3 regions of the Pelomonas candidula genome follow, and region 2 is predicted to be linked to each of the others. Evidence: predicted binding sites of a transcription regulator. Region 2 holds the regulator's gene; each other region holds the start of a gene.

Region 1 (10,001 bases), on a different contig from region 2:
ACGCAGCGCGCTGCGACTGCGGCGCGAAGCTGGCCTCCAGGCTGTTGCGCAGCAACTGGTAGGCCTCGCGGGCGCCCCAGCGCGGCAGTGCGTCGAACAGCGCCAGCAGGTTGTCGTTGACGTAGCCGCCGAAGTAGGCCGGGTCGTCGGAGTTGATGGTCACGGCCAGGCCGGCGGCGAGCAGTTGGGGCAGTGGGTGGTCGGCGAGATCGTGCACCACGCACAGCTTCACGTTGGACAGCGGGCACACCGTCAGCGGCACGCGCTCCTTTGCCAGCCGTGCCATCAGCGCCTGGCTCTCGATGGCGCGCACGCCGTGGTCGATGCGCTCCACGCCCAGCAGGTCCAGCGCCTCCTCGATGTAGGCCGGCGGCCCCTCCTCGCCGGCGTGGGCCACGAGTTGCAGGCCTAGCTCGGCGGCGCGCGCGAACACGCGCTGGAACTTGCTCGGCGGGTGGCCGCGCTCGGAGCTGTCCAGCCCGACGCCGATGAAATGCGCGCGCCAGGGCAGGGCCTGCTCCAACGTGGCGAAGGCGTCCTCCTCGCTGAGGTGGCGCAGGAAGCACAGGATCAGCGCCCCACTGACGCCCAGGCGGTCGTTCGCATCGGCGCAGGCGCGCGACAGGCCCTGGATGACGGTGCCGATGGGCACGCCGCGCGCCGTGTGCGTCTGCGGATCGAAGAACAGCTCGGCGTGGACGACGCGGTCGCGCGCGGCCTTCTCGAAGTAGGCCCAGGCCATGTCGTAGAAGTCCTGCTCGTGCAGCAGCACGCTGGCGCCGGCGTAGTAGATGTCCAGGAAGCTCTGCAGGTCCGTGAACGCGTAGGCCTGGCGCAGCGCATCGACGCTGGCGTAGGGCAGGGCGACGCCGTTGCGCGCGGCCAGCGCGAAGATCAGCTCGGGCTCCAGCGAGCCCTCGATGTGCATGTGCAGCTCGGCCTTGGGGGCGCGGGCCAGCAGGCCGGGGAGGGCCGAGCGTGGGATGCGGTCGAAGTCGATGTCGGTCATGCGCTCAGTCTCCCCTGGCGGCCATCACTTGGCGCCTGGTACTTTGCCTTCCACGCCCTTGACGAAGAATTTGATGCCACCCAGGAACGCATCATCCGCGATGGCGTCCTTCGCGAGGACTTCCTTCCCGGTGTTGTCGACGATGGGGCCCTTCCAGATCGAGAAGCTGCCGTCCTTCAGGCCGGCCTTGACCTGCTCGACCTTGGCCTTGGCCTCGGCCGGCACATCGTCGGCGATGGAGACGATGTCGATGGCGCCTTCCTTCACGCCCCACCAGGCCTTGCCGGTGGCCCAGCTGCCGTCCAGCGCGTCGTGCGTGGCCTTGATGTAGTACGGCGCCCAGTTGATGACGGCCGAGCCCAGGTGGGCCTTGGGGCCATAGGCCTTCATGTCGGAGTCCCAGCCGAAGGCGCGCTTGCCTTTCTCCTCGGCGGTCTTCAGCACGGCGGCGGAGTCGGTGTTCTGCATCAGCACGTCGGCACCGCCGTTGATCAGCGCCGTGGCGGCCTCGGTTTCCTTCGGCGGGTCGAACCACTCGTTGACCCAGACCACCTTGGTCTTGATCTTGGGGTTCACGCTCTGCGCGCCCAGCGTGAAGCTGTTGATGTTGCGGATGACCTCGGGGATGGGAATGGAGCCCACGACACCGATGGTGTTGGTCTTCGTCATCGAGCCCGCGATGACGCCGGCGAGGTAGGCGCCCTCGTAGGTGCGGCTGTCGTAGGTGCGCAGGTTCTCGGCCGTCTTGTAGCCGGTGGCGTGCTCGAACTTGACGTCCTTGTGATCGGCGGCGACCTTGAGCAGGGGCTCCATGTAGCCGAAGGTTGTGCCGAAGATCAACTTGTTGCCCTGGCCGACGAGGTCGTTGAACACGCGCTCGGCGTCGGCGGCCTCGGGCACCTTCTCGACGAAGGTGGTCACGATCTTGTCGCCGAATTCCTTCTCCAGCGCCTTGCGGGCGTTGTCGTGCGCAAAGGTCCAGCCGCCGTCGCCCACGGGGCCGACATAGGCGAAGGCGATCTTCAGCGGCTCGGGCTTGGCCGGGGCGGCGGACGCGGCCGGCGGCGAGGCCGCAACCTCGTCGTCCTTCTTCGAGCAGCCCGCGAGTGCGGCGGCAGCGGCCAGTGCAGCCAACGCAAAGGTCCGGCGGGTGGCGATGGATGTCATGCTTTTCTCCTGAGGGGGTGAGCGTGGGGACTAGTGACCGGGTTTGAAGGGCTTGCCGAGCGACGCGGGCATGTTGGCCTTGATCCACGCCGGGTTGCGCGAGATCAGCACCAGCACCGCGATGGTGGACAGGTAGGGCAGCATGCTGAGCCAATGCGTGGGGATGTCGATGCCCTCGCTCTGCAGGTGGAACTGCAGCATCGTGACGCCGCCGAACAGGTAGGCGCCCAGCAGCACGCGGGCCGGCCGCCAGGTGGCGAAGGTGGTCAGCGCCAGCGCGATCCAGCCCTTGCCGGCCACCATGCCTTCCACCCACAGCGGCGTGTAGATGATGGACAGGTAAGCCCCCGCCAGCCCGCACAGCGCGCCGCCCGCGCACACCGCCGCGAGCCGGATGCGCCGCACCGGATAGCCCAGTGCGTGGGCCGACTCGGGTGACTCGCCCACCGCGCGCAGCACGAGACCGGCGCGGCTGCGGTACAGGAAGACATGCAGCGCCACGGCGAGCGCGATGGCGAGGTAGACCACCGGGTGGTGCGCGAACAGCGCCTTGCCGATCACGGGCAGGTCGGCCAGGCCGGGAATGGCGAAGTGATCCCGCTCCGACAGCCGCTGCTGCGTGTACGAGGTACCGACGAAGGCCGAGAAGCCGGCGCCGAACAGGCTCAGCGCCAGGCCGGTGGCGTACTGGTTGGTGTTGAGCCAGATCACCAGCAGCCCGAGCACCAGGGACAGTGCCGCGCCCGCGGCCATGCCGGCCAGGAAGCCCAGCACGTCCGAGCCCGTGTTCACGGCGGTCGCGAAGCCGGCGATGGCGGCCACCAGCATCAGCCCCTCGGCGCCCAGGTTGACGATGCCGGCGCGCTCGTTGATGAGAAGGCCCAGGCCGGCGATGGCGAGCACGGTGCCGGCGCTCAGCGTCGCAGCGATCAGCAGCGCGATCTCATTCATGCGGTCGCTCCCGCCGCCCGCGCCTTGGCCGCCGCCACCCAGCGCATGCGGTACTGCAGCCCGTGGTCGCAGGCCAGCAGCGTGAACAGCAGCAGGCCCTGGAACACGCTGGTCAACGCCTTGGGCAGGCCCAGCCGGCTCTGCGCCAGCTCGCCGCCGATGTAGAACATGCTCATCAGCACCGACGAGAACACGATGCCCACCGGGTGCAGCCGGCCGACGAAGGCCACGATGATGGCCGCGAAGCCGTAGCCCACCGGCACGTAGGGCGTCAGCTGGCCCAGTGGACCGGCCACCTCCAGCGCGCCGGCCAGTCCCGCCATGCCGCCGGACAGCAGCAGGGCCGTCCACAACGCGCTGCGCGACGAGAAGCCCGCGTAGCGAGCCGCAGCCGGCGCGATGCCGCCCACCGTCAGCGCATAGCCGCGGTAGGTGCGGAACTGGAACACCGCGAACGCGACGACCGCCAGCAGCGCGATGACGACGCCCACGTTCATGCGCAACCCGCTGACGAGGCGCGGCAGCCGCGTCGCCGCGGCGAACAGGACGGTTTGCGGGAAGTTGTAGCCGTCCGGGTCCTTCCACGGTCCGTAGACGAGGTAGTTCAGCAGCAGCCCGGCCACGTAGACCAGCATCAGGCTGACGAGGATCTCGTTGGTGTTGAAGCGGTCGCGCAGCAGCGCGACGACGCCGGCCCACAGCATGCCGCCGACGACACCGCCCAGCAGCACCGGCACGACGAACCATGCCGACGTGGCCGGCCCGGCCTGCATCGCGACCCAGCCGGCGCCCAGGGCGCCGAGCACGAACTGGCCCTCGGCGCCGATGTTCCAGATGTTGGCGCGGAAGCACACCGCCAGGCCGAGGGCGATCAGCGCCAGCGGCACCGCCTTGATGCTCAGCTCCGACAGCGCACGGCCGTCCTTCAGCGGTTCGACGAAGAACAGCCGCAGCGCCTGCACGGGGTCTTTGCCCAGGGCGGTGAAAAGCACGATACCGATCAACACCGTGATGGCCAGCGCCAGCAGCGGCGCGGCGACGGCCAGTGCCAGCGAGGTCTGCGCGCGCGGCTCAAGCTTGAACATCGGCGGCCTCCGTGTTCGCTGTCGTGGGCCACAGCCCGGACATCCATTCGCCGACCTGCTCTCGCGTCGCCTGCGCGATGGGCACCGACGGCGACAGCCGGCCCTGCGCGATGACCATCAGCCGGTCGCACAGCTCGAACAGCTCGTCCAGCTCCTCGCTGAACACGAGCAGCGCGCAGCCCTGGTTGCGCAGCCGCAGCAGCTCGCCGCGGATCTGCGCGGCCGCGCCGACGTCTACGCCCCAGGTGGGCTGCGCAATGATGAGCAGCTTGGGGTTGGCGTCGATCTCGCGGCCGACGATGAACTTCTGCAGGTTGCCGCCCGACAGCGTGCGTGCCGGCGCGTCCGGCCCCGGCGCCTTCACTCGGAAGCCGTCGATCAGCTTCACCGCCAGTTGCCGCGCCTGCCCGGTGCGAATCCAGCCGCTGCGCGACACCGCTTCGGTGCGCGTCAGCAGCGTGTTCATCGCCAGCGACAGCGTCGGCACCGCGCCGCGGCCCAGCCGTTCCTCGGGCACGAAGTGCAGCCCGGCGGCGCGGCGGCGTCCGGGTGATGCGCGCGCGATGTCCTGGTCGAACAGCTGGATGCTGCCGGCCGCCGCGCGCGGGTCTTCGCCCGACAACGCGGCGAGCAGCTCCTGCTGGCCGTTGCCCGACACGCCGGCCACGCCGACGATTTCGCCGGCGTTGACCGTCAGGCCGATGCCCTTCAGCGTGACGCCGAACGGGTCTTGTTGTTCAAGGTCTAGCCCGGCGACGCGCAGCACCGGCGCACCGGCGCGGCCCTCGCGCGCAGTCAGCACCGGCGCGTCGGCGCCGATCATCAGCCGCGACAGGCTTGCGTTGCTCTCCTGCTGCGGGTCCACCTCACCGACAACGCGACCGCCGCGCAGCACCGTGCAGTGGTGGCACAGCGAGCGGATCTCGTGCAGCTTGTGGCTGATGTAGAGGATGGAGCAGCCCTCGCTGCTCAGCTGGCGCAGCGTGACGAACAGGCTCTCGACGGCCTGCGGCGTCAGCACCGAGGTGGGCTCGTCGAGGATCAGCAACTGCGGCTTGGTCAGCAGCGCGCGGATGATCTCGACGCGCTGGCGTTCGCCGACGCTGAGCGTGTGCACCGGCCGTGCCGGGTCCACGTGCAGGCCGTAGGCGGCAGACACAGCACGCGTCTGCTCGGTCACCTCGGCCAGCGACAGCGACTTGTCCAGCCCCAGCCAGATGTTCTCGGCGGCGGTCAGCGTGTCGAACAGCGAGAAGTGCTGGTAGACCATGCTGATGCCCAGCGCGCGAGCCTGCGCCGGGCTGGCCACGCCGACCTCGCGGCCGTTCCACGCGACCTGCCCGGCATCCGGCCGCACCGCGCCGTAGATGATCTTCATCAGCGTCGACTTGCCCGCGCCGTTCTCGCCAAGGATGGCGTGGATCTGGCCCGGCGCCACCTTGAGGTGGACGCCGTCGTTGGCCTTGACGCCGGGGTACTGCTTGCTGATGCCGATCAGTTCAAGTCTGGTCATTCGTACTCGTCAGCTGGCGGTGGGGCTTCGTAGTTTCGGGCCGAGCGCCGGGCCGCTCCCAAGCCGGCCCGCTTTGGCGATGCTTGCGGCTCAATGCCGCAAGCATCGCCGCCCCCTCGGGGGACCGACCAAGCTCGCCCGCGTTCAGCGCGGCGAGATTGGGCGAGGGGTTAAAAGTGATATTCGGCCCTGATCATCGGCGTCTTGGCCGTGGCGCCGCTGCCGGCGGGGCCACTGGCCGGGTTGCCGAACTTGTTGCGCCAGTACTGGTACTCGAAGCCCACCTTGAACTTCCCCGGTGCGCCGGCGGCGGCGCCGACGTCGTACATGATCTGGCCGTCGAAGTTGAACTCCGGCGCCGTCGGGCCGCCGAACTCGTTCGTGCCCTTGCTCGCAATGTAGTTCGCGAAGCCCTCGAAGGCCAAGGGAAGCTTGCCCAGGGGAATGCCCCAGGCCGCGGTCAGCATCGCGTGGGTCTTGTAGTCGTAGCGCGGCGTGGCCGTGCTGGTGAACTTGTTGTACGGCGCGTTGCTTTCCTTCAGCAGCAGCAGGCTGACGTTCAGGAAGCCGGGCACGTCCATCATCAGCGTGGGGCCCAGCACCAGCATGCGCTTGCGCGAGTTGTAGCCGGCGTCCACTTTCACGTTGGCGTCGAAGCCGCCGGTCAGGCCGACGCCACGCACCGGGCCGAACTCGATCTTGCTGCCGGTGATCTTGCCGAAGTCCAGCGTGTGGCGGTAGACGATGTAGACCTCGCTCGCACCGCTGCCCGAGTTGGGGCTGGAGGGGTCGGTCTTGTCGGACAGCAGCAGGTCGACGTTGAGGAAGTTCGTGCCGTAGGTGTAGCCGCTGGCGTGGTTCAGGTCGACGATGCTCTTCTTGATGTCGTTGCTGCCGAAGGGCTCGGCGAACTTGGTGCCGTAGCGGTAGCCGATGGAGGTGTCGGCCCAGTCGGCCGCTTGGGCTGCGCTGGCGGCAAGGGCGGCGACGGTGATGGCAAGCAGGCGCGTGGTCGGTTTCAAGGCAGGGCTCCTAGGTGGGTGGATGGACGAAGCGTGAAATGACTTGTTGACGGGCTGGCGCCGCGCAGCTCGGCATGACGGGCTTTGAGCAAGTCATGTGCCACTGGCCGGTGCGCCGCGCTGCGGCCTGGCGTCGCACGATGGCGCACGACGGCGCGCTGCTGGTGCGCGCGGCCCCATGGCGATGCGAAGGCGGCGCGCGACGACATCAGCTGTCCCGCCTCGCGCGGTAGAGCATGTCCAGCGTGATGTGGCGCACCTCGAGCTTGCTCTGCTGGATGTGGGCGCGCAGCAGGCGCTGGGCCTCGTCCGCGCGGCGGCGCGTGATGGCGCGCAGGATGCGCGCATGCTCGTCGTAGGTGGCCTCGACGCGCGCCGGCTTTGTGAAGTCCAGCCGCCGGATGATGCGGATGCGCTCCGTGATTTCCTTGTGCACGCGGGCCATCTCGCGGTTGCCGCTGCCCTGCACCAGCATCGCGTGGAAGCGTTCGTCGAGCGCGCCGACCTCGGCCGCGTCCTCCAGCCGCTCGGCCGGCGGCACCAGCCAGATGTCGGCCAGTTGCCGCAGCTCCGGGCGTTGCTCGCTCTCGGCCAGGTGGCGGGCCGCGTCGCACTCGATCAGCGTGCGCAGGTCGTACAGCTCGTCCATCACGTCGAAGTCCAGCGGCGCCACCTGCCAGCCCAGCCGCGGCAGCAGCTTCAGGAAGCCCTCACGCTCCAGCCGCTGCAGCGCCGCGCGCAGCGGCGTGCGGCTGACGACGATGCGCTGCGCCAGCTCGGTCTCGGAGACACGGTCACCCGGCATCAGCGCGAAGTCGAAGATCAGCTGCTTGAGCTGGCCGTAGGCCTGGTCGGCCAGCGACGGGCTTTCGGCGAGGGTGATGGATTCCGGCTTGGTCACGTCGTGGGCAAAAGAGTCTCTGGCCTGGCGATTGTTGGCCCGGCGGGGAAGGGGATCATGCTGACGTGCGCGGCGACGATGCGCCAGCCCTCTGGCAGGCGCAGCCAGGTCTGTGACTGGAAGCCACGCAGCGGTGTGTCGCTGCGCACGAACTCGACCTGGGCCACGGCCATGTCGGGCCCGAAGGCGTGCAGCCGCAGATGCTCCAGCCGCCGCGTGAACGTGGGCGCGGGCGTGTTGGCACGGTAGGCCTCCAGTTCGGCGATGCCCCACTGCCGGTCGGCGATGCCGTAGCGCGTGACGCGCGCGTCCTGCCAGAAGAAGGCGTTCAGCGCGGCCACGTCGTTGGTCATCAGCGCCTGCTCGTAGGCCTCGAACACGGCAGCCATCTCCGCCAGCACGGCGGGGTGGTCGAAGCTCGCCGGGTCCATCACGCCGTGGCTCCCGAGGTGCTGGCGACGAAGGCGCGCCAGCCGCCGTGGTGGCTGATGTCGGGCGCGCCGCGCAGTGCCGCGCCTTCGCAGATGAAGCCCTTGACCCAGCGGCCGTCGGCCAGCTCGACGTTGCCCAGGCCCAGCGGCGGCGGGATCAGCTCGAGCAGCGAGCCGATGGTGGCCTGCGGCAGCTCGTAGACCTCGACGGCGATGGCGTGGCCCGGCTCGCCGTCAGGCGTGCGCGCGAGGCCGGGCTTGGGTGGCACGCTGCCGGGCAGCGCGTGCAGCCGGTAGCGCGCCGTCGTCTGCGTGCGGGCATGCAGACGCGCACCGCGCTCCAGCAACTGGCCGTGCAGCGGCAGGCCTTGCAGGTGCGCGCCGACGACGGCCAGCAGCAGCGTCGGCTCGGCACGGGGCAGGGCTTGTACGGCGCGGTCTGCCGCGTACGCATCTCGCAGGTGCGCACCCAGCGGCAGCCGCGCGGCGGTCTCCCAGCGCAGGCCGAAGTCCACCAGTGCCGCATCGGCACCGCCCGGCGCGATCAGCGTGACGCCGAACGGCAGCGGGGAGGCGCCCGCCGGCATGCAGCTCGGCAGCGCCAGGGCCGACCAGCCCAGCAGGTTGACGAAGTTGGTGTAACGGCCCAGCTCGCTGTTGCGCAGCACCGGCTCTGCGGCGACGGCGGCGCGCGTGGGGCAGGTGGGCGCGGTGGGCACCAGCAGCGCATCCACCTGCTGCCACAGAGTCTGCAGCTGGACGCGAAGCGTCTCAAGCCGGTAGCGGCCGCGGAACGCGGCCACCGCGTCCACGCCGAGGCCCTTGCCGATGATGGACGCCACCGTCGGGTCCAGCGCGGCCGGGTTGCTGGCCAGTAGCGTGTCGACGACGCTGAGTCGCTCGGCCACCCAGGGGCCGTCGTACAGCAGTCGCGCCAGTTCGAACAGTGGCGCGAAGTCCAGCGGCACCAGCTCGGCACCGAGTTCGGCAGCGCGGGCCTGCGCTTGCTCGAAGGCCGCGGGCCAGCCGAGCGCGGCGTCGCAGCCGGACTCGTGCGGCACGCCCAGGCGCAGCGCGGGGCGCGTGCCACCCAGCCAGGGCGGGCGCGGCGCGGCGACGTTGAAGCGCGGCTCGTCGGCCTCGGCGCCTTCGAAGATCGACCAGGCCAGCGCCGCGTCGGCCACCGTCAGCGCGAACACGCTGACGACGTCCAGCGTGCGGCAGGCGGGCAGCACGCCGCGCATCGGCACGCTGCCGGGCGTGGGCTTCAGGCCCACGAGGTTGTTGAGGCCGGCCGGCACGCGGCCCGAGCCGGCCGTGTCGGTGCCCAGCGCCAGCGGCACGAGGCCGCGCGCGACGACCGAGGCCGAGCCCGAGCTGGAGCCGCCGCTGACGAAGCGCGCATCGAAGGTGTTGGGCACCTCGCCGTACGGCGAGCGCGTGCCGACCAGGCCGGTGGCGAACTGGTCCAGGTTGGTCTTGCCGACGACGATGGCGCCGGCCGCCTGCAGCCGCTGCACGGCCGTGGCGGAGTGTTCCGGCTGGAAGGTGAACGCTGGGCAGGCAGCGGTGGTGGGCATGCCGGCCACGTCGATGTTGTCCTTCACCGCCAGCGGCACGCCCCACAGCGGCGTGGCGGGGCCGCGCGGCGGCAGCGCGGCGAGCTGGGCTGCGAGCTGCTCGGGCGTGCAGCGGTGAATCCACGCGGTGTCGGCTGCGTCCAGCCGGGCCAGCAGCGCCGTCAGCAGCGTGTTCGGTTCGGCGCCGCCGGCGTAGGCGGCCTGCCAGTCGGCGATGGTGTGCAGCGGTTGCGTCATGCGAGGGCCTCGATCAAGGCACTGGAAGGGGTCGACCAGCCGACGATGGCGCCCTGCGCCGTCAGCATGGCCAGCGCGGCAGCCTTGAACTCGGGGAAGTAGCTG
Region 2 (10,001 bases):
GGGCCGTTCCACATCGGCACGCGACGGGTTTCCTTCAGCCGCATCTTGCTCGGCAGCTTCATGTCGGGGCTGAGCATCCAGGCCGTCCAGCCGGCGGGGTTCTCGGTGTACTGGCGCTTCCAGTGAGCGGCCAGACGCGGGAAGAAGTCGTCGCCCGCATCCCTTTCCTCGCTGCCGCCTGCGTCGCGCGTCATCGCCGCCTTGCCTCGCACCTCGATGCGCTCGCCGTAGGGCGGGTTCATGACGATGGCGCCAGGCATGCCGTCCGGCAGCTGCGGTGCGGGGCGCTCCAGTGCGTCACCGCCATTGAACTGGATGTACTGCGCGACGCCCGCGCGCTCGGCGTTGCGGCGCGCGAAGTCGACCATGCGGAAGGCCACGTCGCTGGCGTAGATGGGCACGGCCGGCGGGTGGATGCGCGCGCGGGCGGCCTGGGCCATCTCGCCCCAAACCGCTTTCAGGGCAGGCGTGGAAAACGCGATCTGCCGCTCGAACGCGAAACGGCGCAGCAGGCCGGGGGCGGAGTCGCAGGCGATCAGCGCGGCCTCGATGGGGATGGTGCCGGAGCCGCAGCAGGGGTCGTGCAGCGCGCCCCCTGTTTCGGCCGTGCCGCGCCAGCCGGCGGCGGCCAGCATCGCAGCGGCGAGCGTTTCCTTCAGCGGCGCGTCACCCTTGTCGACACGCCAGCCGCGCTTGAACAGCGGCTCGCCGGAGGTGTCCACGTAGATGGCCGCGCGCTCGGGGCCGACGTGCAGCAGCACGGGCAGGTCGGGCGAGTGCGTGTCCACGCTGGGGCGCTCGCCGGTGTGCTCGCGCAGCTGGTCGCAGATGGCGTCCTTGATGCGCAGCGTCGTGAAGTTCAGGCTCTTTAGCGGCGAGCGCTGGGCGACGGTGTCGACACGGATGGTGTGGCGCGGCGTGATCCAGTCGCGCCAGTCGACGCGGCGGGCCAGCGAATAGAGGTCTTCCTCGTGACGGTACGGGCCTTCGATCAGCTCGACCAGCACGCGCTGCGCGAGGCGGCTTTCGAGGTTGATGCGCAGCACGTCCTCGGCCGTGCCGATCAGGCCGCAGCCACCGCGCAAGGCTTCGACCTTGCTGCGCACGCCGGGCGGCAGGAAACGTTTGAGTTCCTCTTCCAGCAGCGGTTCGACGCCACCGGGGCAGGATACGAAGAGGGATAACTTGTTGGGCAGGCTCACCCGGGCATTGTCGCCGCCCCTAAACTGGATAGCGTTATCCACGGCTCAACCCTGCCATGAAGCGACTCGTCCTGACCCTGGCCCTCGTGTTCGGCGCGCTGCAGGCGCAGGCTGCCGACCCGGCACCGGCCTACCCGCCGCACAGCATCCCGAACACCTTGCTGCGCGCGCTGCCGAAGAACGCCAATGGCCGCACCTATCAGCTGCACATCCACCTGCCGGCCTCGTTCGCCAAGGAGCCCGGGCGCCGCTACCCGGTGCTCTACGTGACCGACGGCTACTGGGACTTCCCGACCGTCGTCAGTTCGTACAACAACCTGAACTACGACAAGGTCGTGCCGGAGTTCATCACCGTGGGCCTGGGCTATGCCGGCGATAACCTCGACTACGGCGAGCTGCGCAACTGGGAACTGTCTCCTGTGCGCGACAACCCGCTGAGCGACAGCAGCGGCAACGCCGACAAGTTCCTCGCCTCGCTGGAGAAGGACATCTTCCCGCTGGTGGAGCGCGAGTACCGCGGCGACCCGGCGCAGCGCTACCTGGCCGGCAGCTCACTGGGCGGGCTGTTCACGCTGTATGCGATGTACGCCAGGCCCGATCTGTTCAAGGGCTACATCGCGGCCAGCCCGGCGGTGGTCGTCGGCAACGACTGGATCATCGGCCAGGCCAAGGCCTATGCCGCGACGGGCAAGCCCATCAAGGCGCGGCTGTATGTGACCGGCGCCGAGAACGAATGGCCCGCTTTCTTCGCCGGCATCCAGCGCTACCAGGCGCTGCTGCCGACGCTGAAGCACCCGGAACTGGTGTATCAAACCCGCGTCATCGACGGCGAGCGGCATGCGGGCACCAAGGCGGAAAGCTACACGCGCGGCATGCGCTTCGTGTTCGAGCCGCTGGCACCGGAGACGGGGAAGTCGAAGGATTGAGCCGCCATCCGGGCGACTGAACGTCGTATTTCGGGCTGAGCGCCGGGCCGCTCACAAGCCGACCCCTCTGGCGACGTGCTTGCGGCTCGATGCCGTAGGCATCGCCGTCCCCTCGGGGGCTGAGGCCGGACACAGAGCGTCCAGTGGACGGCCTGAGCCTGCCGAAGCTCTGCGGCGCCGCCGCGGAGTGGTCCCGGTCAGGCCTGCCGGCGTTCAGCGGCACGCGACTGGGCGAGGGGCGCGCTACAGCGCCTTGCGCAAATTCGCCGGCGCGATCTTCATGCCTTCGCGGTACTTGGCCACCGTGCGCCGCGCGCACTGGATGCCCTGCTCCTCGAGCATGGCCGCGAGGGCGCTGTCGGACAGCGGCTTCTTGGTGTCCTCCGCGGCGACGAACTGCTTGATCAGCGCGCGCACGGCCGTGCTGGACGCCTCGCCGCCGGCTTCCGTGCTCAGGCCCGAGCCGAAGAAGTACTTCAGCTCGAACGTGCCCCAGCTCGTCGCCATGTACTTGGCCGTCGTCACGCGCGAGATGGTGGACTCGTGCAGGCCCAGCTCGTCGGCGATCTCGCGCAGCACGAGCGGCTTCATCGCCAGTTCGCCGTGCGTGAAGAAGCCGCGCTGGCGCTCGACGATGGCCTGGCTGACGCGCAGGATGGTGTCGAAGCGCTGCTGGATGTTCTTGATGAACCAGCGCGCCTCCTGCAGCTGCCCGCCCAGCGGCGAGTTGCTGATGCCGCCGCGCGTGGCGCGCAGTGCGTTGGCGTAGAGCTCGTTGATGCGCAGCTTGGGCGCCACCTCGGGGTTGAGCATCACGCGGAACTCGCGGCCCACCTTGCGCACGATGACGTCGGGCACGATGGCCGCGGCGGCGCCTTGCGCGAAGCGGCGGCCGGGCTTGGGCTCCAGCTGCGTGATCATGACCTGCGCTTCGCGCAGCAGTGCCTCGTCGGCGCCGGTCTCGCTCATCAGGCGGCGCATGTCGCGCCGGGCCAGCAGCTCCAGATGACTCTTGCAGATCAGGATGGCGATGACCTGCGCCGGGCTCCTGGGCTGGGTGCGCAGTTGCAGCACCAGGCATTCGGACAGGTCGCGCGCGGCGATGCCGGCCGGGTCCAGGCTCTGCAGCAGCCGCAGAGCGATGCGCAGGTGGTCCAGCAGTTCCTCGCGATCCTCATCGTCATCGGGCGCCAGCGCGGCGGCGATGTCCTCGATGGGGTCTTCGAGGTAGCCGTCCTCGTTCAGCGACTCGATCAGCACCTGCACGGCGGCACGGTCCTCGGGCGACAGGCTCTTGCCGGCCAGCTGCTGGGCCAGGTGCTCGGCCAGCGTCGTCTCGGCGGATTCCTGGCTCTCGCGCTCGCCATCGTCGTCGCCCATGCCGGCGCCGCTGCTGCTGGGCAGCTCGCGGATGCCGTCGAAGTCGTCGCGCTCGGTGCCGTTCTCCCAGTCCTCGCGCTCGGTGCCGCCGAAGTCCTCGGCGCTCAGCTCGGGCGCGTCGCCGCCCTCGGACTCGCCGGCCGAGGCCTCGGTGCCGCTCTCTGCCGGTGCGTTGGTGGCCAGCTCGGGGGCACTGACGGTGAACTCCTCCTCGGTGTCCAGCAGCGGGTTCGTGGCCAGCATCTGCTCGACTTCCTGGTGCAGCTCCAGCGTCGACAGCTGCAGCAGGCGGATGGATTGCTGCAGTTGGGGCGTCAGCGCCAGGTGCTGACTGAGGCGTACCTGGAGGGTCTGCTTCATGGTGCGCAGCCTGCGTGTGGCGCATTCGGGCCGAGCGCCGGGCCGCTCCCAAGCCGGCCCGCGCTGGCGATGTGCTTGCGGCTCGATGCCGCAAGCATCGCCGTCCCCTCGGGGGACCGACCGGACTCGCTCGCATTCAGCGACGCGAGGATGGGCGAGGGGCTCACCATCCTCTACATCCTGAAGTTTTCGCCGAGGTAGACCTTGCGCACGTCGGCGTTGGCCACGATCTCGTCGGGCGTGCCCTCCGCGAGCACGGCGCCCTCGCTGATGATGTAGGCGCGGTCGCAGATGCCCAGCGTCTCGCGGACGTTGTGGTCCGTGATCAGCACCCCGATGCCGCGGCCCTTCAGGAAGCCGATGATGCGCTGGATCTCCAGCACGGCGATCGGGTCGACGCCGGCGAAGGGCTCGTCCAGCAGGATGAAGCGCGGCTGCGTGGCCAGCGCCCGGGCGATCTCGACGCGGCGGCGCTCGCCGCCCGACAGCGCGGGCGCGGGGCTGTCGCGCAGGCCTTCGATGGACAGGTCGTGCAGCAGGCCGTTGAGCAGCTCGTCGATGCGCGCCTTGCCGAGCGCGCGGCCCTTGTCGTCCTGCTGCAGCTCCAGCACCGCGCGGATGTTCTGCTCGACGGTGAGTTTGCGGAAGATGGAGGCTTCCTGCGGCAGGTAGCTCAGGCCCAGCCGTGCGCGCTGGTGGATGGGCAGGCGCTGCACTTCGGCGCCGTCGATGCGGATGACGCCGGCGTCCGAGCGCACCAGGCCCACGATCATGTAGAAGCTGGTCGTCTTGCCGGCGCCGTTGGGGCCCAGCAGGCCCACGACCTCACCGCAGTCCACGCGCACGTGCACGTCCTTGACGACCTTGCGGACGCCGTAGGTCTTGGCCAGGCCCTCGGCTTCGAGCCGGCTGCCGCAGGCGGCCGAACCGGCCGGCGAACGGGTGGACGCCTCGTCCATCACGAAGACTTGCCCGGCTGCAGCGTCGTCGACGGCTTCAGCGGCAGGGCCGCAGGCGGCGCGGACGCAGCGTCGTCGCCCGGCTGCGCGCGCGGCATCATGACGATGCGGGTGCGGCCGTTCGGGTTGGGCGAGGCGCTGCCGCCCTCCAGCGTGAAGACCTCGGTGCGGCTGTCGTAGACGATGACGGCGCCCGAAACCTGCTCCGCCACGGCGGTGCCACGGGCGCGGCGCACCTCGGCGTTGCCGATGAAGCGCACGGTCTCCGTGCGGGTGTCGTATTCCAGCTGCTCGGCCTGGCCCTCGATGGACTCGCCGGGCGTGTCGCGCCCCTGGCGGAAGCTGACCGGCTGGCCGGCGACCCCGCTGGCGGACAGCTGGTAGTAGCCGTCCGGCGTCTCGCGCACGTAGACCTTCTCGGCGCGCAGCATCAGGCTGCCGCGCGTGATGACGACGTTGCCCTGCAGCTCGGTGCGCTGGTTGACGTTGTCAATCTGGCCCGGCTTGTCCGACGACAGCGTGAACGGCTTGAGTCGGTCGGCCTTCTCCGCCTGGGCGGCGAAGGTGGCGATCGCGAGGACGAGCGGGATCAGGTGGCGGGGCATGGCGGCACGGAAGTTGCAGGCCATTCTAGGGGCCTGCAACCGCGCTCAGCCTTTCCCTCGCGACAACTTGATCAGGAAATCCGCGACGGCCAGCGCCGCCTGTCCGTTGGCGGCTTCGCTCTGGCTGGGCTCGCCGGCCAGGCCGGGACCGGTGCGGTAGCGGCCGCCAATGACCAGCGTCGGCACGCTGTCTGCGCCGGCAAGTTCGGCCATCTTCTGGCCCTGGGCCAGCTTGCCCTGCACGCCGAAGGACGAGAAGGCCTGCTTGAACTTGGCCTGGTCCACACCCAGCTTGCCAACGAGATCCACGACGCCGGCTTCATCCGTCGCGTCGATGCCCATGCGGTGGAAGGCGTTGAAGATGCCGGCGTGCACGGTGGGCGTCAGGGCGCCCATGGCCTCCAGCGCGTAGAACATGCGCGCGTGCAGCTTGAGCATGGCCTGCTGGCCCACCGGGATGCGGCGGAACGTCACGTCGGGCGGCAGCCGGTGCAGCCAGTCGCCCAGCAGCGGGTCGAACGCGAAGCAGTGCGGGCACTTGTAGAAGAAGAACTCGATGACCTCGACCTTGCCCGGCGCGCCGGGCAGCGGCTGGGCCAGGCGCTGGTAGTGTCGGCCCTCGACGGGCCCGCCCTGGGCCCAGGCGGCCGGCGTGGTGGAGGCAAGCCCGGCCGCAGCCAGGGTGAGGGTGGCGTCACGACGCTTCATGGTCAGGCCTTGGCGCGAATGCGCTGGATGAGGAAATCGGCAATCTGCAGCGCGCGCTGGCCCAGCTCCTGCTCGGTGGCGCGCTGGCCCATGCCGGCCTGGCTGGGCGAGGTGAGGAAGCGGCCGCCAATGGCCAGCGTCGGCACGCCTTCCAGGCGGGCGGCTTCCACCAGCTTGTCGGCCTGGGCCACCTTGGTCTGCACGCCAAAGGAGTTGTAGGCGTCCATGTACTTGCCGGCGTCCACGCCGAGGGAGGCCAGCAGCTTGGCCTGGCTCTTGGCGTCTTCCAGGTCCTGGCCCTGCTGGTGGATGGCGTTGAAGATGGCGGGGCGGGCCTGGGCCTCCTTGCCCAGGGCCTCCAGCGCATAGAACATGCGCTGGTGCGGCTTCCAGTTGGCACGGAAGGCCACGTGCACCTTGTGGAAGGTCACGTCGGCCGGCAGCTGGCGGGCCCAGTTCTCGACCAGCGGCTCGAAGACGTAGCAGTGCGGGCAGCCGTACCAGAAGAACTCGACGACTTCGATCTTGCCGGCTGGCGTGGGCAGCGGCTGCCCCAGCACGACGTACTGGCGGCCCTCGATCGGGCCGCCCTGGGCGAGGGCGCTGCCCGCGACGCCCGCGAGGGGCGTGGTGGCGAGCAGGGCGGAGAAATCTCGGCGCTTCATGACTTCAATGGTCCTTCAGGAGTTCAGCGTTGCACGCGGACGAGGTTGGCCTCGAACCCGGCGCCCTCGATCTTGCGCTGCAGGTCTTCGGCGGCCTCGCGGGTGTCGTTGGGGCCCAGGCGCACGCGGTAGACGGTGCGGCCGTTCTGCTCGCGCTCCATGACCTTGGCCGTGAAGCCCTGGATGGCCAGCTTGGCCTTCTGGGCCTCGGCCTCCTCGGGGCGGGCGAAGGCGCCGGCCTGCACGAAGTAGACGTAGGCCTCGGCTCCGGCCGGGGCCGAGGCGGGCGCCGCTGCAGTCGTGGCCTCGGGCTTGGTGGCCACGGGCTTGGGCTGCGCGGTCGCCACGGGCGGCAGCACAGCCGGGGCGCTGGCGGTGGCCACGGGGGCGCTTGCCGTCGTGGCCGGCGGCGGTGCGGTTGGCGTCACCGGCGCGTTGACGACGCCGCTGGCGCTGCGCGCGGCCTTGCCGGCCAGCGGCGCGTTCGGGTCCCAGTTCTTGTTGCGCTCGGCCTCGGCGGCGTCCTGCTCCGCCGTGCGCTGCGGCACCTTGTTCACGAAGGGGATGGGCACCTTGGTGATGTAGAGCGCCACGCCGAGGGCGACGGCCAGGCCGACCAGCAGGCCCACGATCAGGCCCAGTACGAAGCCGCCCTTCTGGCTTTTCTGGCCGGCGGGCTTGGATGCAGAACTCATTCGGTCTCCGGGGTGGTTTCAGCGATATCGCGGCTCATCTGCTCGGGCGCGCTGACACCCAGCATGCCCAGCGCGTTGGCCAGCACCTGGCGGGTGGCAGACAGCAGCGCCACGCGGGCGCGGGTCAGCTCGGGCGCCTGGTCCAGCACGCGCTCGGCGGCGTAGTAGGCGTGGTAGGCGCCGGCCAGGTCGCGGGCGTAGAAGGCCACGTCGTGCGGCGCGATGCCGGCGGCGGCGCCTGTGAGCATGTCGGGGTAGGCCGCGAGCTTGAGCATCAGCGCCTCTTCGGTTGGCGCGGTCAGCAGGCTCAGGTCGGCCGGTGCGGATGGGTCACCGCCCCACTTGCGGATGACGGAGCAGATGCGTGCGTGCGCGTACTGCACGTAGAACACCGGGTTCTCGTCGTTCTGCTTCAGCGCGAGGTCGACGTCGAAGACGAACTCGGTGTCGGCCTTGCGGCTGATGAGGAAGAAGCGCACCGCGTCGCGGCTGGTCCAGTCGATCAGGTCGCGCAGCGTCACGTAGGAGCCGGCGCGCTTGGAGATCTTGACCTCCGCGCCGTCCTTCATGACGGTGACCATCTTGTTCAGCACGTAGTCCGGGAAGCCCTGCGGGATGCCCAGGCCCTGCGCCTGCAGGCCGCCGCGAACGCGGGCGATGGTGCCGTGGTGGTCGGTGCCCTGGATGTTGATGCACTGCGTGTAGCCGCGCTCGAACTTGTTGACGTGGTAGGCCACGTCGGGCACGAAGTAGGTGTAGCCGCCGTCGGACTTGCGCATCACGCGGTCCTTGTCGTCCCCGTAGTCGGTGGACTTGAACCACAGCGCGCCGCCTTCCTCGAAGGTCTTGCCGGCGTCGATGATGCGTTGCACCGCCGCCTCCAGCTGGCCGCCCTTGTAGACGCTGGTCTCGAGGAAGTAGTTGTCGAACTTGAGGCCGAAGGCCTGCAGGTCCAGGTCCTGCTCGTGGCGCAGGTAGGCCACGGCGAACTGGCGGATGCCGTCGAGGTCGTTCACGTCGCCGGAGGCGGTGAACTCGCGGTCATCAGCCTTGACGGTCTCCTTGCGCAGGAAGGCGTCGGCGATGTCCTGGATGTAGTCGCCGTTGTAGGCGGCCTCGGGCCAGTCGGCGTCGCCGGGCTTGACGCCCTTGAGCCGCATCTGCGTCGAGTTGGCCAGCGTGGCGATCTGCACGCCGGCGTCGTTGTAATAGAACTCGCGGGTCACGTCGTGGCCCTGGCTCGCGAAGACGGAGCAGATCGCGTCGCCCAATGCGGCCTGGCGGGCGTGGCCCACGTGCAGCGGGCCGGTCGGGTTGGCGGAGACGAACTCCACCATGACGTGCTTGCCGGTCGGTGCGCGGTGGCCGAACCGGGGGCCGGCGGCCAGCACCTCGGCGACGACGGCCTGCTTGGCGGCGGGCTTGAGGCGGATGTTGATGAAGCCGGGGCCGGCGATCTCCAGCGCCTGCACCCAGGTCTGGAAGGCGGGCCGGGCTTCGAGCGACGCGATCAGGCGCGTGGCCAGTTCGCGCGGGTTGGCCTTGAGCGGCTTGGCCAGCTGCATGGCCACGGTGCAGGCGAAGTCGCCATGGGCGGCCTGCTTGGGGGATTCAAAGGCCGCGACGGCGTTGGAGCCGGGGGCGATTTCTTGCAGAGAGTCGGCGAGTGCGGCGAGCAGCGCCTGCTTGGCTTGGATCATGGACAGGATTCTAGGAGGCCGACCTTGAACGCACGGGCCGCCGGACGCGCCGACTCAGCCGGCTGTCGCCGGATCGGGATCATGGCAGGCCACGCAGAGCTTGTTGCCGTCGGGGTCGCGAAAGTAGGCGCCGTAGTAGTGGGCGTGGTACTGCGGGCGCAGCCCGGGCGGGCCGTCGCAGCGGCCACCCCGGGCCAGCGCCGTCGCGTGGGCGGTGTCGACCTGGGCGCGCGAGGCGGCCAGCAGCGCCACCATCTGGCCGTTGCCGGGCTCGTGCCGACCCTCGAACGGCGCGCCCAGCAACAGCAGCGGGCGCGGGCCCGGCGTGCTCTGCCAGCCGGCCCAGGGGCGGGCGGGGTCGCAGAAACGTTCCGTCACGCCGAGGCCGGCCAGCAGCGGGCGGTAGAAGGCGAGGGCGCGCTCGAAGTCGTTTGTGGCGACAAAGATGTGGGAGAACAAGGGGGATGCACCTCCGTGGGCGGCCCGTATCATGCCCCGCGTGAGTGTCCCTGCAGACGACCTGCCTTCCCACATCGGCCGCTACCAGGTGCTCAGGCGCCTGGGCGAGGGTGCGACCAGTGACGTGTTCCTGGCGCGTGACCCGTTCAGCGACGGCAAGGAGGTGGCCATCAAGCGCATGCGCAGCTGGGCGCCCGTGCCGGATGCGCCGGCCAGCGACTTCAGCAACCGCTTCTTCAGCGCCGAGGCCGCGCTGGCCGGGCAGCTGCACCATCCCAACGTCGTCGCCATCCTGGACGCGGTGGCCGAGGAATCCTCGCCCTACCTCGTCATGGAGTACGT
Region 3 (10,001 bases), on a different contig from region 2:
GGCGGGCGAGCAGGTCCAGCATGCGGCTGCTGACGCCACCTGTGCCGACGACCAGGCTGGGCCGCACGATGCAGGCGCGGCCGGCCAGCGCGATCTCACCGGCGTGCTTGCTGCGTGCGTAGGCGCTGACGCCACCGCACAGTGCCGACACGTGGACGAAGCGCCGCATGCCGGCGGCCTCGCAGGCATCGGCCAGTGCGACCGGGGCGCGGTGATGCAGCAGGTCCAGCAGGTCGGTCAGTCCGTCGGCGTGGTCGCGCAGGCAGCCGGCGGCGTAGACGACGCCCTGCACGCCTGCCAGCAGCGGCTGCCAGGCCTCGGGCCGCTCCCAGTCCGTGACCGGGCGCAGTCGGGCATTTGCGGCCTCATGCCCGGCTGCGGCCAGCGCGTCGCAGACATGCCGTCCGATGAAGCCACCGGCGCCGATGACGAGGATCTTCATGGCTCAGACCCACCTGTCCGAAGGCGCGGCGGCCGTTGCGGCGGCGTGGGCCCGGGGCGCTGTCACCGCAGGCGTTGCCAGTCGCTGCTGCACGGGCGCCCAGACGCGGCGCGTGATGATGGCGATGCTGACGAAGCAGCCCGCTGCCGTCAGCCACAGCGCGCGGTGCACGGCGGCCAGCAGGCTGCTGGAGAACTCGCCGAAGGTCAGTGCCAGCACCAGCGTGCCGGCGATGGCCAGCACGTAGGCGCTGCGCACCCAGAAGTGCGCGCCGACCTTGCCCGGCAAGGGCTCCACGCACAGCGAATCCAGCACCACCAGCAGGATGGGCTTCAGGTAGCCGATGGCGACGATGGGGCCGAGGACGGCGATGAACAGGGTGACGGTGAAGTTCAGCTCGGACATGGGGCTCTCCTTGGGTTGAATTCAGCGGACACGGCAGGCGCCGTCGGCGGGGCAGGCGCGTTCCTGGACGCGGAAGAGCGTGCGGATCAGCGTGTGCGGCATGCGGTAGCGGTTGCGTACGAGCCAGGGGTAGGCCTGGGCGGCCAGCCGCGCGAACCAGGGCTTGGCCAGCCAGCGCGCGATGGCGTGGAAGCCGGTGGCGGCGTAGATGACCTCGAAGGCCGGGACGCCGATGAGCCAGCCGCCGTCGCGGCGGCGCACGTGCATCAGCTGCAGCATCGCGTCCCGGCTGACGCCCAGCGGTGCGGCGTCGAAGCCGGGCGTGGCGATGTCGACGAACTCCAGCAGGCCGGCCACGTTGCGTTGCATCAGCAGTTCCATCTCACCGCGGCACAGCGGGCAGGCGCCGTCGTAGTAGACCGTGTGGGTGGGTTGTTTTGCATTCATGGCGGTTATTTCTGTTGAAAGTGAAATTTAGGGACAAAAAAAGGGGCGGCGCGACGCCCCCCGGTGGTTACCCCATCGGCGGCATGGGCGGGGTGACGGGAAAGACGCTGGCCGTGGCGTTGGCGGCATCGGCCGGGCGCACGAAGCGCTGGACCTGGGCGCCCAGGCGCAGGATCTTCTCCAGCGTGGCCGGGGAGAGGCGCAGCATCTCGTCGCTCCAGCTGCCCAGGGTCTGCATGAAGTCCAGCGTGTTGCGCAGCCGGTCCTGCATCGCGGGCGATTCCTTCTCCAGCGCCGGGTCGCCGGCCAGATCCCTCAGCAGCGCGACGGTGGGGTCGAACTCGCGCTCCTTGCGCTCGCGCACGATGGTGCGGAACAGCTCCCACACGTCGCCCGAGGTCTCGTAGTAGTCGCGCCGGTCGCCCAGCACATGGGTCACGCGGATGAGCCGCCAGTTCAGCAGCTCCTTCAGGCTGTTGCTGACGTTGGAGCGCGCGAGCGCCAACGTGTCGGCAATGTCCTCGGCGTGCAGCGGCTGGCCGTGCACGTAGAGCAGCGCGTGGATCTGCGCGACGCTGCGGTTGACGCCCCAGTTGGAGCCCATCTCGCCCCAGTGGACGATGAAGCGGCGGCTGATGTCAGTGAGTTCCATGGCTCGCAGCGTACGCCGTCTGAAATTTCTGTCAACAGAGAAATTTGCAGTCGACAGTTGGCTTCGCGGGTCGAGAGCCGGGCCGTCCCCAAGCCGGCCCGTCATGGCGATGCGCTGACGGGTCAACGCCGCAAGCATCGCCGTCCCTCGGGGGAGGCGTATCAGGTATTCCTTGGACGAGGGCGCTAGCATTCAGCCCGCCTTTTTTCTAGCCTGGGGAGCCGGCATGGCAATGGATGTGGTGGATTTCGAAATCAAGGGTGCCGAGATGCAGTTCGTCGAGATCGAGCTCGATCCCGGCGAGGCGGCCATCGGCGAGGCGGGGTCGATGTTCTTCATGGACTCGGCCATCAGCATGGACGCCGTCTTCGGCGACGGCTCGGCCAACCAGGGAGGCTTCTTCGGCAAGCTGCTGGGCGCCGGCAAGCGGCTGCTGACGGGCGAGTCGCTGTTCACGACGATCTACACGAACCAGGGCACCGGCAAGCAGCGCGTGGCATTCGCCGCGCCCTATCCGGGCAAGATCATCCCGATGGACCTGCGCCAGTTGGGCGGCACGCTGATCTGCCAGAAGGACGCCTTCCTGTGCGCGGCGCGCGGCGTCTCCCTGGGCATCGCCTTCCAGCAGAAGCTGTCGACCGGTTTCTTCGGTGGCGAGGGTTTCATCATGGAGCGGCTGGACGGCGACGGCCTGGCCTTCGTGCATGCCGGCGGCACCATCGTGCGCCGCAGCCTGCAGCCCGGGCAGACGCTGCTGGTGGACACCGGCTGCGTGGTGGCCTACACGCCCAGCGTGAACTTCGAGATCCAGTACGTCGGCAAGATCAAGACGGCGCTGTTCGGCGGCGAGGGTCTGTTCCTGGCCAAGCTGACCGGCCCTGGCGAGGTGTGGCTGCAGAGCCTGCCGTTCTCGCGCCTGGCCTCGCGCATCTTCGCGGCGGCGCCGCAGAACGGTGGCCACAAGGAGGAGGGCTCGGTGCTGGGCGGCTTCGGCGCTGGCGGCTTGCTGGGCGGCATCCTCGGTGGCGACGACGAGTAAGCCTCGTTGCCACGTTTGACCTGGGTCAGGGACTGGACAGACCCCCCGGGTAAACTGGGTGTTGTGCAGGGCGGCGAAGTGCCGCCCTTTCCTTTTTCAGTTGGAGACCCGGATGTTGCGCAGTTGGTCGGTGGCCTTGGGATTGGTGGTGGCTCTCGGAGCCCAGGCCCAGCAGGCGCGTCCGCCGGTCTTCGTGCTGAACTCCCTGGATGCTGACATCTCCGTCGTCGACCCCGCCAGCTTCAAGGTCGTCAAGCGCATCCCGACGGGCAAGGAGCCTCATCACCTCTACCTGTCGCCCGACGAGAAGAGCCTGATCGTCGCCAATGCGCTCGGTGATTCGCTGACCTTCCTGAACCCGCGCACGGCGGAAGTGCAGCGCGTGGTGCGCGGCGTCTCCGACCCCTACCACCTGCGCTTCTCGCCCGACATGAAGTGGTTCGTAACGGCGTCCAACCGGCTCGACTACGTCAGCCTCTACCGCTGGCAGGGCAGCGAGGCCCAGGAGCCGCTGCAACTCGTCAAGCGCATCCCCGCGCCCAAGACGCCCAGCCACCTGAATATCGACAGCAAGAGCACGGTGGTCTATGCCAGCCTGCAGGACAGCAGCGAGCTGCTCGCCATCGACCTGGCGACGCAGACCGTGCGCTGGAAGCAGCCGGTCGGCAAGCTGCCGGCCGACATCTTCCTGACGCCGGACGACAAGTTCCTGCTGGTCGCGCTGACGGGCGACAAGTTCGTCGAGGTCTGGGACGTGTCGGGCAAGCTGCCCCAGCTCGTCAAGCGCCTCCCGACCGGGGACGGTACGCACTCCTTCCGTGGCTGGGGTGACAAGCGCCATGTCCTCGTCAGCAACCGCGCCGGCAACACCATCAGCAAGATCGACTACAGCAACCTCACGGTCGTTGACCAGTTCCCCGGCCCCTCGGGCCCGGACGACATGGAAGTGCTGGGCGACGGCAAGACCCTGCTCGTGACGTCGCGCTGGGCCGGCAAGCTCACCGAGATCGACACGACGACGCACAAGGTCGTGCGCCAGGTGAAAGTCGGCAAGTCGCCCCACGGTCTGTGGACGCTGGATCACCAGCCGCGCCAATAGACATGGTGCCCCTCGTCCAAGGAGTACCTTGGCCGGTCCCCCGCGGGGACGGCGATGCTTGCGGCGTTGAGCCGCAAGCTCATCGCCATGGCGGGCCGGCTTGGGAGCGGCCCGGCGCTCGGCCCGGTAAAAGAAAACAAACATGAAAGCTTGGCTCCTGGCGCTTGCGGTCGGCACGGCCGCGGCGCAGCCGGCTTGCGACAAGCCGGTCTACCTCACGTTCGACACCGGCCACATGGGCGTGGCGCCGCTGATCGCCGAGACGCTTCAGCGCCACAACGCGAAGGCGACGTTCTTCCTCGCCAACGAGCCCACGAAGACCGGCGGCACGACGCTGGACGACAGCTGGGCGCCCTGGTGGCGCGAGCGCGTCGCCGAGGGCCATGACTTCGGCGCCCACACCTGGGACCACGACGTGTTCCTGGAGGACCTGCCCGATGCCGACGGCAAGGTCACGCGCTTCCGGTTCCGCACGCAGGCGGGCATCAACCCGCCGGTTGTGCGGGAGCTGACGGCGGAGCAGTACTGCGAGAGCTTGAAGAAGGTCGCCACGCGCTTCACGGCGATGACGGGCAAGGCCCTGGCGCCCATCTTCCGCGCGCCGGCAGGCCGCACGTCCGCGGCGCTGCTGAACGCGGCCAAGGCCTGCGGCTTCACGCACGTGGGCTGGAGCCGTGCCGGCTTCCTCGGCGACGAGCTGCCCAGCCAGACCCACCCCAACGCGCAGTTGCTGGAGAAGGCGCTGCGCGACATCAAGCCCGGCGACATCCTCATCGCCCACCTGGGCATCTGGGAGCGGCAGGACCCCTGGGCGCCTGCGGTGCTGGAGCCGCTGATGACGGGGCTGGAGCAGCGCGGCATGTGCTTCGCGCCGCTGCGCGATCATCCGAGGTACGCGCCCCTCTTCAAGAAGCCGTGATCGACTGGATCTCCAACCTCTTCGACAGCCTGCAACTGGCGCTGTACGAGAACGTCGTGCAGCCGGTCGTCTTCGGCCTGGGCTTCGGCAACCTGCTGGAAGATGCCTTCGATGCGACGGGCTGGCTGCTGTGGGGCTTCATCCAGGTCGCCGTGCTGCTGCTGGGCATCCGCCTGCTCGAGAAGCGCTGGCCCGTCGAGCCGGTGGCCGACCGTGCGGCCGTGCGCACCGACGTCATCTACACGCTGATCCACCGCCTGGGCCTGGTGCGGCTGGTGATGTTCTTCACCATCGAGCCGGCCTGGGATGCCATCGCCGGCCAGTTGCGCCTGGCGGGCCTGCCGACCTGGCAACTGGACGCCATGTGGCCCGGCGTGACGGACATCGCCTGGATCAGCCTGCTGCTTTACCTCGTCGTCTTCGACTTCGTCGGCTACTGGCTGCACCGCGCCCAGCATCAATTCAACTGGTGGTGGGCCCTGCACAGCCTGCACCACAGCCAACGCCAGATGACGATGTGGAGCGACAACCGCAACCACCTGCTGGACGACGTCATCATCGCCACGGCGTTCGCGCTGCTGGCCCGCCTCATCGGCGTGGAGCCCGGCCAGTTCGTCGCCATCACCGTCATCACGCAGTTGCTGGAGAGCCTGCAGCACGCCAACCTGCGGCTGAGCTTCGGTGCGGTCGGCGAGCGGCTGCTGATCAGCCCGCGCTTCCACCGGCTGCACCACAGCATCGGCATCGGCCACGAGACCAACGGCCGCGGCACGCTGGGCGGCCACAACTTCGGCGTGCTGCTGCCGGTGTGGGACATGCTGTTCCGAACCAGCAGCTTCGCGAACCGCTTCGACGCCACCGGCGTGCGCGACCAGCTGCCCGACGAGGGCGGGCGCGACTACGGCCGCGGCTTCTGGCGCCAGCAATGGCTGGGGCTGAGGCGGCTCGTCGGGCGCTGACACGGGGCCGGTCGCCGGCGGGTACCTTCAGTCACGGCGCTGCCGGCCGGGGATACTCGCTCCCCGATGAACAGCTTGATCGATTCCTTCTGGCGCGCCGTCGCCTACTGCCTGCACCCGCGCGTCATCGGCCTGTCGCTGCTGCCCCTGGTTGTCTCGGGCGTTCTGGTGTTCGGCTTCATGTTCTTCTTCTGGGAAGGCGCCATCGCGGCCGTGCGCTCGACGCTGGAGAGCTGGATGCTCGTCGAGAGCCTGCTGCACTGGCTGGACTCGTTCGGCCTGCAGTCCTTCCGCAGCGCGCTGGCGGCCATCGTCGTGCTGGCCGGTGTGCTGCCGGTCGTCATCCTGCTGAGCCTGTTGATGGTCGCGCTGTGCATGACGCCGGCCATCGTGCGGCTGGTGGCCGAGCGGCGCTTCCCGCTGCTGGAGAAGAAGCGTGGTGGCACGCTGGCGCAGAGCATCGCCGCGTCGCTGGGCGCCACGTTGCTGGCACTCGTGCTCATCGTGCTGTCGATGCCGCTGTGGCTGATCCCGCCGCTGGTGATGGTGCTGCCGCCGCTGATCTGGGGCTGGCTGACCTACCGCGTGTTCGGCTTCGACGTGTTAGCCGAGCACGCCTCGGCCGACGAGCGCCGCGGCATCCTGAAGGAGCACCGCATCCCCATGCTGACCATGGGCGTCATCTGCGGCTACCTGGGGGCCGTGCCCTCGCTGATCTGGGCCATCTCGGGCGTGACGGGCATCATCTTCGCGCCCTTCGTCGTGCTGGTCGCGATCTGGCTCTACACGCTGGTGTTCGCCTTCTCCACCGCCTGGTTCACGCACTACGCGCTCGCGGCCCTGCAGGCGCGGCGGGCCGGCGAGCCGGTCGTCATCTCCGAAGTTCTCCCCGAGGCCTGAAGTCATGCAAGTCGGTCTGATCATCATTGGCGACGAAATCCTGTCCGGCAAGCGCAAGGACTCGCACCTCGCGAAGTTCATCGAGCTGCTGACCGAGCGCGGCATGCAGCTGAGCTGGGCGCAGTACCTGGGCGACGACCGGGAGCAGCTGACCGCCAGACTGCGCGAGGCCTTCGCCAGCGGCGACCTCGTCGTCAGCTGCGGCGGCATCGGCGCGACGCCGGACGACCACACCCGCCAGGCTGCCGCCGCCGCGCTTGGCCAGCCGCTGGCGCTGCATCCCGAGGCCCGAGAGCTGATCTGGCAACGCATCCAGCAGATGGCGGCCGAGCAGGGGCAGACGGTCACGCAGGATCACCCGGATTCGGTGCGCCGCTTCGAGATGGGCGTGTTCCCCGAGGGCGCAGGCATCGTTCCCAACCCCTTCAACAAGATTCCGGGTTTCTTCGTCGGCAACGCCCACTTCGTGCCGGGCTTCCCCGTCATGGCCCATCCGATGATGGCCTGGGTGCTGGATCGCTACCCGCAGCTGCATCGGAAGGTCGGTGTCATCGAGCGCTCGCTGATCGTCCAGGGTGCCATGGAAGCCAGCCTCACGCCTCTGATGGAGCGCGTCGAGAGCCAGTTCGCCGGCATCAAGGTTTTCAGCCTGCCGAGCGTCGATCACCCGCAGTGGGGGCGCTGTATCGAGCTGGGTGTGAAGGGTGACGCCGAACGGCTCGAAGCCGCCTATTCCGCACTAAAACAGGGCGTGATCCAGTTTGGTGCATCAATCAGCACGGAGCTGGTGCGTTAGAACCCTGGCGGTAACCACCCCCGCAACGATAATGTTTCGAGCAGCCAAGCTGCAACCCATGTCGGTGCATGCTGGCATGCAAACTGCTTTGCTTTCCCCCGTGGCTGAAGCGCGTGTGCGCTCTCAGCGGCAACCACCCCCCTCGATCCCGTAGGAGCAATTGATGGCCAAGACCGTCGCCGATGTGATGAACCTGGTGAAGGAGAACGAAGTCAAGTTCGTCGACTTCCGCTTCACCGATACCCGTGGCAAGGAACAGCACGTCACCGTGCCGGTGTCCCATTTCGATGAAGACAAGTTCACGTCGGGCCACGCCTTCGACGGTTCCTCGATCGCCGGCTGGAAGGGCATCGAAGCGTCGGACATGCTGCTCATGCCCGATCCCAACACGGCCAACGTCGACCCCTTCTTCGAAGAGCCGACGCTGATCCTGACCTGCGACGTCATCGACCCGACCGATGGCAAGGCCTATGAGCGCGACCCGCGCTCGCTGGCCAAGCGCGCCGAGGCCTACCTGAAGTCGTCCGGCCTGGGCGACACCGCCTACTTCGGCCCGGAACCCGAATTCTTCGTGTTCGACAGCGTCCGCTGGGGCAACGAAATGTCCGGCTCGTTCTTCAAGATCGAATCGGAAGAAGGCGCCTGGAACTCCTCCAAGGAATACGAGCACGGCAACAGCGGCTACCGTCCCACCGTCAAGGGCGGCTACTTCCCCGTGCCCCCGGTCGACAGCGGCCAGGACATGCGCTCGGAGATGTGCCTGATCCTTGAACAGATGGGCATCCCCGTCGAAGTTCACCACCACGAAGTGGCGAACGCCGGCCAGATGGAAATCGGCACGAAGTTCAGCTCGCTGGTCGAGCGCGCCGACTGGACGCAGCTGCAGAAGTACATCGTCCAGAACGTCGCCCACGCCTACGGCAAGACCGCGACCTTCATGCCCAAGCCCCTGGTGGGCGACAACGGCTCCGGCATGCACGTTCACCAGTCCGTCTGGAAGGACGGCAAGAACCTGTTCGCCGGTGATGGCTACGCCGGCCTGAGCGACTTCGCGCTGTACTACATCGGCGGCATCATCAAGCACGCCCGCGCGCTGAACGCCATCACCAACCCCGGCACCAACAGCTACAAGCGTCTGGTCCCCGGCTTCGAAGCCCCGGTCAAGCTGGCCTACTCGGCCAAGAACCGCTCGGCCTCGATCCGCATTCCGTACGTCGCGAACCCCAAGGGCCGCCGCGTCGAAGCGCGCTTCCCGGACCCCTCCGCCAACCCCTACCTGGCCTTCGCAGCGCTGCTGATGGCCGGTCTGGACGGCGTGGAAAACAAGATCCATCCGGGCGAAGCCGCCACGAAGGACCTGTACCACCTGCCGCCGGAAGAAGACGCGAAGATCCCGACCGTCTGCCACAGCCTCGACCAGGCCCTGGACTACCTGGACAAGGACCGCGCGTTCCTGACCAAGGGTGGCGTGTTCACCGATGCCTACATCGACGCCTACATCGACCTGAAGATGCAGGAAGTGACCCGCTTCCGCATGGCCACGCACCCGGTCGAGTTCGACATGTACTACGCGCTGTGATGGCCCAAGGCAGCAAGCTTGCTGCCGCCCGCCAGGGCCGCAGCTTCAACGCTGCCTTGTTCATCCCCAGCAAAGGGGGCCGCAGCTGCGGCCCCTTTTTCATGGTCACTGCACCTGCTGCTCCTGGTCCACAATGCCGCCATGCTGAACCGACTGCTGGCCCCGTTGTTCGCCACCGCGCTTGTCGTTGCCAGCCTGGGCGCGCAAGCCCAGGGCACGGTCTACCGCTGCCCCGGCCCGCCGGTGCTGTACACCGATGCGCTGTCCGCCAAGGAGGCCAGCGACAAGGGCTGCCGCACGATCGAGGGCACGCCCATCACCGTCGTGCAGACCGCCAGGCCACGCCCCGCCGCGCCGGCCGCGGAAGGAGCGCGCGGTGCTGAGAGCCGTGTCGACGCCGGCCAGCAGCGCGTGCGCGACGACGAACGCCGCCGCGTGCTGCAGAACGAGCTGCGCCAGGCCGAGGACCGCCTCGCCAGTGCGCAGAAGGAATTCAACAACGGCCAGGGCGAACGCCGCGGCGACGAGCGCAACTACCAGCGCTACCTCGACCGCATGGCCGAGCTCAAGGACAACATCGCCCGCTACGAGGCCGATGTGCAAGCGCTCAAGCGCGAGATCGCCAAACTTCCCTCCTAGGGCGCCTGGCGCCATGGGAGTTCCCAAGCGCCATGACTGATACCCCCTTGCTGCCGGCCGAGTTTGCCGGCCTGGACCTGCTGGCGACGATGGTCGTCGTCGTCAGCGCCGACGGCGAATGCCTG

Evidence for each region. Region 2 encodes sigma-54, which starts transcription at its own class of promoters, with help from an activator protein. Its sites were predicted from a motif close to TGGCANGNAANCTGCTTT; they were not measured.
Region 1: ACG04R_RS26370 (outer envelope protein) is a predicted target of sigma-54. The motif match lies at 6,833-6,850, and genes of this name have one in related genera.
Region 3: glnA (type I glutamate--ammonia ligase) is a predicted target of sigma-54. The motif match lies at 7,731-7,748, and genes of this name have one in related genera.

What each region holds. Positions count from the first base shown of each region.
Region 1 is NZ_JBIGIC010000020.1:7,018-17,018, reverse strand. It holds gene ACG04R_RS26395 (adenosine deaminase) at 1-1,009, opposite strand, end outside; gene ACG04R_RS26390 (BMP family ABC transporter substrate-binding protein) at 1,034-2,176, opposite strand; gene ACG04R_RS26385 (ABC transporter permease) at 2,207-3,127, opposite strand; gene ACG04R_RS26380 (ABC transporter permease) at 3,124-4,212, opposite strand; gene ACG04R_RS26375 (ABC transporter ATP-binding protein) at 4,199-5,725, opposite strand; gene ACG04R_RS26370 (outer envelope protein) at 5,896-6,747, opposite strand; gene ACG04R_RS26365 (GntR family transcriptional regulator) at 6,956-7,648, opposite strand; gene hpxZ (oxalurate catabolism protein HpxZ) at 7,645-8,079, opposite strand; gene atzF (allophanate hydrolase) at 8,079-9,896, opposite strand; gene ACG04R_RS26350 (cysteine hydrolase family protein) at 9,893-10,001, opposite strand, start outside.
Region 2 is NZ_JBIGIC010000003.1:357,857-367,857, reverse strand. It holds gene ACG04R_RS07920 (THUMP domain-containing class I SAM-dependent RNA methyltransferase) at 1-1,202, opposite strand, end outside; gene ACG04R_RS07915 (alpha/beta hydrolase) at 1,259-2,128, shown strand; gene ACG04R_RS07910 (RNA polymerase factor sigma-54) at 2,372-3,868, opposite strand; gene lptB (LPS export ABC transporter ATP-binding protein) at 4,042-4,827, opposite strand; gene lptA (lipopolysaccharide transport periplasmic protein LptA) at 4,827-5,432, opposite strand; gene ACG04R_RS07895 (thiol:disulfide interchange protein DsbA/DsbL) at 5,478-6,140, opposite strand; gene ACG04R_RS07890 (thiol:disulfide interchange protein DsbA/DsbL) at 6,143-6,805, opposite strand; gene ACG04R_RS07885 (SPOR domain-containing protein) at 6,829-7,500, opposite strand; gene argS (arginine--tRNA ligase) at 7,497-9,200, opposite strand; gene ACG04R_RS07875 (VOC family protein) at 9,255-9,659, opposite strand; gene ACG04R_RS07870 (serine/threonine-protein kinase) at 9,691-10,001, shown strand, end outside.
Region 3 is NZ_JBIGIC010000004.1:316,285-326,285, forward strand. It holds gene ACG04R_RS10235 (NAD-dependent epimerase/dehydratase family protein) at 1-442, opposite strand, end outside; gene ACG04R_RS10240 (hypothetical protein) at 446-847, opposite strand; gene ACG04R_RS10245 (thiol-disulfide oxidoreductase DCC family protein) at 869-1,294, opposite strand; gene ACG04R_RS10250 (GbsR/MarR family transcriptional regulator) at 1,362-1,946, opposite strand; gene ACG04R_RS10255 (TIGR00266 family protein) at 2,173-2,985, shown strand; gene ACG04R_RS10260 (YncE family protein) at 3,098-4,084, shown strand; gene ACG04R_RS10265 (polysaccharide deacetylase family protein) at 4,227-5,003, shown strand; gene ACG04R_RS10270 (sterol desaturase family protein) at 5,003-5,962, shown strand; gene ACG04R_RS10275 (EI24 domain-containing protein) at 6,029-6,862, shown strand; gene ACG04R_RS10280 (competence/damage-inducible protein A) at 6,867-7,658, shown strand; gene glnA (type I glutamate--ammonia ligase) at 7,822-9,237, shown strand; gene ACG04R_RS10290 (hypothetical protein) at 9,379-9,876, shown strand; gene glnL (nitrogen regulation protein NR(II)) at 9,909-10,001, shown strand, end outside.